Alkalilimnicola ehrlichii MLHE-1: one gene and its partner. The protein of the gene in region 1 interacts with the protein of each later gene in a pairwise test. Links are inferred from orthologs where the notes say so. Each region holds a gene or a part of one and is shown in the gene's direction. Other genes may lie near its edges.

Region 1 (3,311 bases):
TTACGAGCTCGGCTGGGGCGGCTGGTGGTTCTGGGACCCGGTGGAGAACGCCTCGCTCATGCCCTGGCTCACCGGCACGGCGCTGATCCATTCGCTGGCGGTCACCGACAAACGCGGCGGCTTTCGCGTCTGGACCCTGATGCTGGCCATTGTCACCTTCGGTCTGACGCTGCTGGGCGCCTTCCTGGTGCGCTCCGGGGTAATCACCTCGGTGCACGCCTTCGCCACCGACCCCGAGCGCGGCACCTTCATCCTCGCCTTCCTGGTCCTCAGCATGGGGCTCGCCCTGGCCCTGTACACCTGGCGCGCCCCCCGGGTGGGCCCGGGCCCCGCCTTCGGCTACCTGTCGCGGGAGTCCGGCCTGCTCGCCAACAACCTGCTGCTGGCGGTGGCCACGCTCACGGTGCTGCTGGGCACCCTCTATCCGCTGGCCATGGACGCCTTGGGCGGCGGGCGCATTTCGGTGGGGCCGCCCTATTTCGAGGCGGTCTTCACACCGGTGATGCTGCCGCTGCTGGTCCTCATGGGGCTGGGGCCGCTGCTGCGCTGGAAGCTGCATGCCCCCGGCGAGCTCGCCCGCGCCATCGCCGGCATCGTGGTCGCCGCCGGGGTCATCGGCGGGCTCTGGCCGCTGGCCCTGGGCGCCTGGTCGCCGCTCACCGCCCTGAGTACCGTCATCGCCAGCTTTATCCTGCTGGCCATCGCCCTGGACCTGCACGGCCGGCTCCGCCCGGCGACACCGGGCTGGATCGGGCTGCGCCGTCGGCTCAAGGGGCTGAAGCCGCACTACCTGGGCATGCACCTGGCCCACGCCGGGGTGGCGGTCTTTCTCATCGGGGTGGCGATGGTCAGCACCTACGAGGTAGAGCGGGACGTGCGCCTGGCCCCGGGCGACGAGGTGACCGTAGCCGGTTACACCTTCACCTTCCTCGGCACCCACGAGCGGGTGGGCAGCAACTTCCTGGCCGACACCGGGCGGGTGACCGTGACCCGGGACGGTCAGGCGATCGCCCGGCTGCATCCGGAGAAGCGCCACTACCCCAGCCAGTCGATGCCCATGACCCAGGCCGCGCTCGACCGCGGCCTGTTCCGCGATCTCTATGTCTCGCTCGGCGACCCATTGGACGACGGGGCCTGGGTGGTGCGCGTCTACTACAAGCCCTACATGACCTGGCTCTGGGGCGGCTGCCTGTTCTTGACCCTGGGGGCCCTGCTTGCCGCCACCGACCGGCGCTACCGACTGGTGCGCGCCCCCCGGACCCGACCGGCCCGCCCGGCAGGAGCGCTTCGCCCCGGGGAGGCGTCATGCTGAGGGCCGGGCTGCCACTGCTGGTGCTACTCTCACTGGCCGCCCTGCTCTGGGTCGGCCTGGGGCTGAACCCGCGGGCCATTCCCTCGCCGCTCATCGACCGCGAGGCGCCCGCGTTCCACCTGCCCGATCTACAGGACCCCACCCGCACCGTGAGCCGGGACGACCTGCTGGGCCGGGTGACGGTGGTGAATGTCTGGGCCAGTTGGTGCACCAGTTGCCGCCAGGAGCACCCGGTGCTGCAGCAACTGGCGGACCGGGGTGTGCACCTGATCGGCCTGAACTACAAAGACGACCCGGCGGCAGCCCGGGAGCTGCTGGCGGAGGCCGGCAACCCCTACGCCCGCACCGCCCGGGACGGCGACGGCCGGGCCGGGATCGACTGGGGGGTTTACGCCACGCCGGAGACCTTTGTGGTGGACCGGGAGGGCGTGGTCCGCCACAAGCACACCGGTCCGCTGACCGCCGAGATCGCACGGGAACAGATCCTGCCCCTGATCCGCGAACTGGAGGCCACCCCATGAAGCGAGCGCCAATGCTCGACACCCGCGCCGCCCACCTGGCCGCCCTGGGGCTGATCCTGCTGGCGCTGCTGGCGCCGCCGGCGGCCGCCATCCCGGTGGGCACCCCGCTGACCTTCGACAACGAGACCCAGGCGCAGCGCTACCAGACGCTGATCCGCGAGCTGCGCTGCACCGTCTGCCAGAACCAATCGCTGCTCGACTCCAACGCCGCCCTGGCCCGCGATCTCCGTCGCCAGATTTACGAAATGGTGCGCGACGGCCACAGCCGACGGCGGATCGAGCAGTTCATGGTCGACCGGTACGGCGACTACGTCCTTTACCGCCCCCCGCTGCGGGCGGCCACCTGGCTGCTCTGGGGCGGCCCCTTTCTACTGCTGGCCCTGGGCGCCGGTCTCTATCTGGCCGTCCTGCGCCGGCATAGCCGGGGGGGCGGCCACACCGCGCCGCTGACCGCAGAGGAACGGGCACGGCTCCAGGCAATCGACAGGAGGTTGACATGATGGCCTTCCCCCTCACCACCATGGTGCTCTGCCTGATCGCCATTGCCCTGCTGCTCATCCCGCTGCTGCGCGGGGACTGCGCACTCTGCCGCGATGGGCAGTGCCAAACCGGCCCGGATACGACCGACCCGGACGACCCGGCCGACGCCAATCTCCGCATCTACCGCCAGCAGGTGACGGAACTTGCCGCCGAGCGCGACGCCGGCCGCATCGACCCGACCCGCTACCGCGAGATCCAGGCGGAGCTGGCCCGGGACCTGCTGAGCCAACCGTCCGCCCCCGCTGAACCCGCCGCCCCGGTGGGTGGTGGCCGGCGCTGGGCGGTGGCCGGTCTGTTGGCGGTACTGGTGCCCACCGTCGGCCTGGCCACTTACGTGCACACCGGTGCCGGCAACGAGGGCCTGCAGGCCTCGGCGGCGCGCGCCCACCCGGACCAATCCCCGGCGGAGGTGGTCCAGGCGTCGCTGGCCACCCTTCAGGCCCACCTGGAACGCCACCCGGAGGACAGCGACAACTGGGTGCTGCTGGGCCGCACCCTCACCGCGCTGGGGAAGACCGAACAGGCCCTGGAAAGCTACCGCGCGGCCCTGCGCCACGGCCAGGACAACCACCCGGAGCTGTTGGCCCGCTACGCCGACCTGCTCGCCGGCAGCCGGGACGGCCGGCTGCGGGGCGACCCGGAGCGCCTGGTGCGCCGGGCGTTGGACATCGACCCCGACCACCGCCTGGCCCTCTGGCTCGCCGGCAGTGCCGCGCTGGAACGGGGTGATGCCGCGGTGGCCCGCCGCCATTGGGAACGGCTACTGGCGCTGCTGCCGGCGGAGAGTGACGATGCCGGGAAGATCCGGGAGAAGCTCCGGGCCCTCGACGGGCCACGGGGCTGAGCGCCGCCCGCCCCCGGGGTCACTCCCCGGACAGACAATCACCCATCGCGTGGGGATTGGCGGAACGGTCCATGAAGGGGCGCTGCAGCAGATA
Region 2 (3,303 bases), 1.9 Mb from region 1 along the record:
CCAGCGGGCGGGTCTCGCCGTTGTCCAGCAGCTTGCCGTTACCCACGGCCACCACCTCGCCCTTGATGGGCTTCTCGGCGGCGGAATCGGGGATGACGATGCCACCGGGGGAGGTGCGCTCCTCTTCCATGCGCTTGATGACCACGCGATCGTGCAGGGGACGAATGTTCATGGGGCTGTTACTCCCTTATGCGTTTGCTGTCGTTCGTGTTTGGCGGTTTTGGAGAGAGGGCAGGGTTAGCACTCTCAAGTTGTGAGTGCTAATGATAGTGACCGCCCCCCTCGAGTCAAGAGCCGCTGTCGCGGCGCTGTCCTCTGAATGGGGTCGGCGGTGGTAGAATTCAAGGCCAGTCTCGCAATTCGGACACCATAGAGCCCCGGAGGTGGCGATATGCCCGCCGAGCAGTACCTGGTTTACTGCACCTGCCCCGATGACGCCGTGGCGCGGGAACTGGCCGGCGCGCTGGTGGAGAGGCGCTTGGCCGCCTGCGTCAATATCGTGCCCGGACTGACTTCCGTGTTCTTTTGGGAGGGTGAGGCCCAGGCCGAGCCCGAGGTGCTACTGCTGATCAAGACCTCGGCGGCCGCCTACCCGGCGCTGGAGCAGGCCATCCTGGAGCAGCACCCCTATGAACTTCCCGAGATTGTGGGGGTCCCTTTGGAAAAGGGCCTGCCCGGTTTCCTGCATTGGATCGCCATGGAAACCGCGGGCGGGGCCGGTGACAACGACGACCCCAAGGACCTGCCAGACCCCGATGTCCGCTAAGGAACGCCCATGACCGCACTGGCCCGACCCCTGCCAGCGGCCACGCCGTTGCGCTGGCCGCTCTACTGGCTGCTGGTATTGCTGCTCGCCCTGCCTCTGTGGGGTGCGGATGCGCGCGCCAACCCGCTGGATCAACTGGGCGGGGGCCAGCAGCAAATCCTCCCCGCTGAGGAGGCCTTTCCCCTTTTTCTGGAGCGGATCGGCGAGCACCGCCTGCTGCTGACGGTGGATGTGGCCGAGGGCTACTACCTCTACCGTGAGAAGTTGGCGTTCGAGGTGCGTAACGGCGGCGTCGCGCTCACCGACGTGGCCATACCCGAAGGCCGGGAGAAAGACGACCCCTTCTTCGGGCAAACCACCATCCTCCGCGGCGTGGCGCAGGTGCAACTGCAGTTCGACGGCCCGGTGCCCGACGATCTGCGTTTGGAGGTGGCCTACCGCGGTTGCGCCGATATCGGTGTCTGTTATCCACCGCTGACCGCCGATCTGGGGCTCGATGGGCAGGGCGCTATTGCCAGTGGTGTCGGCGGCGGTGGCGGCGGGACGGCCGGCGGCGCCGAGGGCCGGCTCTCCAGCCTGCTTCAGGACGGCAGCGCCTGGATGATCCTCGGTGGCTTCTTCGTCGCCGGGCTGCTGCTGGCCTTCACCGCCTGTCTCTACCCCATGATCCCCATCCTCTCCGGGCTGATTGCCGGTGACAGCCAGCGCGGCAGCGGGCGGGCGCTGCTGCTCTCTTTCGTTTATGTCCAGAGTGTGGCCATTACCTATGCCCTTGCCGGGGCCGCGGCGGGCTTGACCGGCCGGGTGGTTCAGGCCGAGCTGCAGAATCTCTGGGTGTTGGGCGGGTTCTCATTGGTCCTGGTGTTGATGGCTATGGCCATGTTCGGCCTGTTCACCGTGCAGATGCCGGGTGTGCTCCAGAACCGACTGGACGCCCTGTCCCGCCGCCAGAAGGGCGGGCGGCTGCTGGGGGTGGCGGTCATGGGCATGCTCTCGGCGCTGATTGTCGGGGCCTGCTCCGGCCCGGCACTCATCGCCGCGCTCAGTTTCATCGGTACCACCGGCGAGGTCGGTCTCGGGGCGCTGGCGCTCTACGTGATGGCGCTGGGCATGGGGCTGCCGCTGCTGCTCATTGGGACCGCCGCCGGCAAGTGGCTGCCGCGCTCCGGGGCCTGGATGGACGGCGTCCGCCAACTGTTCGGTTTCGTGCTGCTGGGCGTCGCCATCTGGATGATTGAGCGGTTGCTGAGCGATGCCTTTGCCCTCGCCCTCTGGGGCCTGCTGCTGATCGCCTTTGCCGTCTGGGTCGGCTGGCGTCTGCGCGGTGGCCGGCTGCTGTGGCGCTGGAGCGGCCGTGCAGTGGGGCTGGCGGCGCTGCTTTGGGGCGCCGCCGCCCTGGTGGGGGCCGGGACCGGCGCCCATCAGCTCAGCCAGCCCCTGGCGGGGCTGAGCGGGGAGTCCCGGACGGAACTTGCCTGGGTCGATGCGCACAGCCTGGACGAGTTGGATGCCCTGCGCGAGCAGGCGCAGGCCGAGGGCCGGCCGGTGATGCTCGATGTCACTGCCGATTGGTGTATCTACTGCCAACAGCTCAAGGACCGGACCTTCCCTGACCCCGGCGTGCAGGCGGCGCTGAGCGATGCAAAGCTGGTGCGGGTGGATGTCACCGCCATGGACGATGCCGAGCGCGCGCTACTGGAGGCGCTGGGTGTTTTCCTGCCACCGGCCATCATCTTCTACCGCGCCGACGGCAGCGAGGCTCGCGGCCAGCGGGTCTCGGGTTTTCTCGGGGCCGAGGAGTTTCGGCAGCGGGTGGATGCCGCCCTGAACGGTGAGCCGGGGCCGCGGGGATGACGCGCGCCCTGCTGTTTACGGTGGTCATCCTTCTCGGCGCGGTGGCCGGGGTCTTCGGCTATCAGGTCTGGGACCAGGACCGTCCTGAGCCGCGCCCGGATCTCACCCTGCCCGATCTCCAAGAGCAGCCGCGCAGCCTCTCGGAGTGGGATGGGCGGCTGATCGTATTGAATTTCTGGGCCACCTGGTGCCCGCCCTGCGTCGAGGAGATGCCGCTGTTCCAGCGCCTCCAGGACGAGTATGGTGACCGGGGTTTACAGTTCATCGGGGTGGCGGTGGACCGGCCGGACGCCGTGGCCGAATTCGTCGCCGAGCACGACATCCGCTACCCCATCCTGTATGGCCGCCAGGCCGCCATGAGCGCCGGACAGGACTTTGGCAACCAGGCCGGGACCCTGCCCTGGACGGTGATCATCGACCGCGAAGGCCACATTCGCCACGTCTTCGACCGGGAGGTGAGCCGTGAGCAGATCGAGCCGGTGCTGCTGGACCTGCTCTAATCTGGGGTATTGATCCGCCGGCAACCTGCGGCCATTTTCTGCGAACTCGCGACGATCTGGACAACAACACGCGGATCCCGCAAAATCAGCGGCGATGTTGTCAGCCACCGCTTGGCGCCGGGGACTCATGCCAGAACTGCTGCTCCTGAACGGACCCAACCTCAACCTGCTGGGCACACGCGA

Evidence for each region.
Region 2: the proteins of MLG_RS08620 (region 1) and dsbD interact in binary tests that used the Escherichia coli proteins (3 or more experiments, as listed by UniProt). The link is inferred for Alkalilimnicola ehrlichii MLHE-1 from one-to-one orthologs.

What each region holds. Positions count from the first base shown.
Region 1 is NC_008340.1:1,927,241-1,930,551, forward strand. What follows is about bases 70-3,069. They hold MLG_RS08620 (DsbE family thiol:disulfide interchange protein), read left to right. Parts: upstream 70-1,305; coding sequence 1,306-1,833; downstream 1,834-3,069. Other genes in these bases: MLG_RS08615 (heme lyase CcmF/NrfE family subunit), read left to right, coding at 70-1,312; MLG_RS08625 (cytochrome c-type biogenesis protein), read left to right, coding at 1,830-2,333; ccmI (c-type cytochrome biogenesis protein CcmI), read left to right, coding at 2,330-3,069. Also shown: more of MLG_RS08615, read left to right, coding at 1-69; more of ccmI, read left to right, coding at 3,070-3,217; MLG_RS08635 (YdcF family protein), read right to left, coding at 3,237-3,311. UniProt on the Escherichia coli protein: Involved in disulfide bond formation. Catalyzes a late, reductive step in the assembly of periplasmic c-type cytochromes, probably the reduction of disulfide bonds of the apocytochrome c to allow covalent linkage with the heme.
Region 2 is NC_008340.1:24,633-27,935, forward strand. What follows is about bases 206-3,197. They hold dsbD (protein-disulfide reductase DsbD), read left to right. Parts: upstream 206-775; coding sequence 776-2,620; downstream 2,621-3,197. Other genes in these bases: cutA (divalent-cation tolerance protein CutA), read left to right, coding at 392-766; MLG_RS00125 (TlpA family protein disulfide reductase), read left to right, coding at 2,617-3,120. Also shown: co-chaperone GroES, read right to left, coding at 1-172; aroQ (type II 3-dehydroquinate dehydratase), read left to right, coding at 3,248-3,303. UniProt on the Escherichia coli protein: Required to facilitate the formation of correct disulfide bonds in some periplasmic proteins and for the assembly of the periplasmic c-type cytochromes.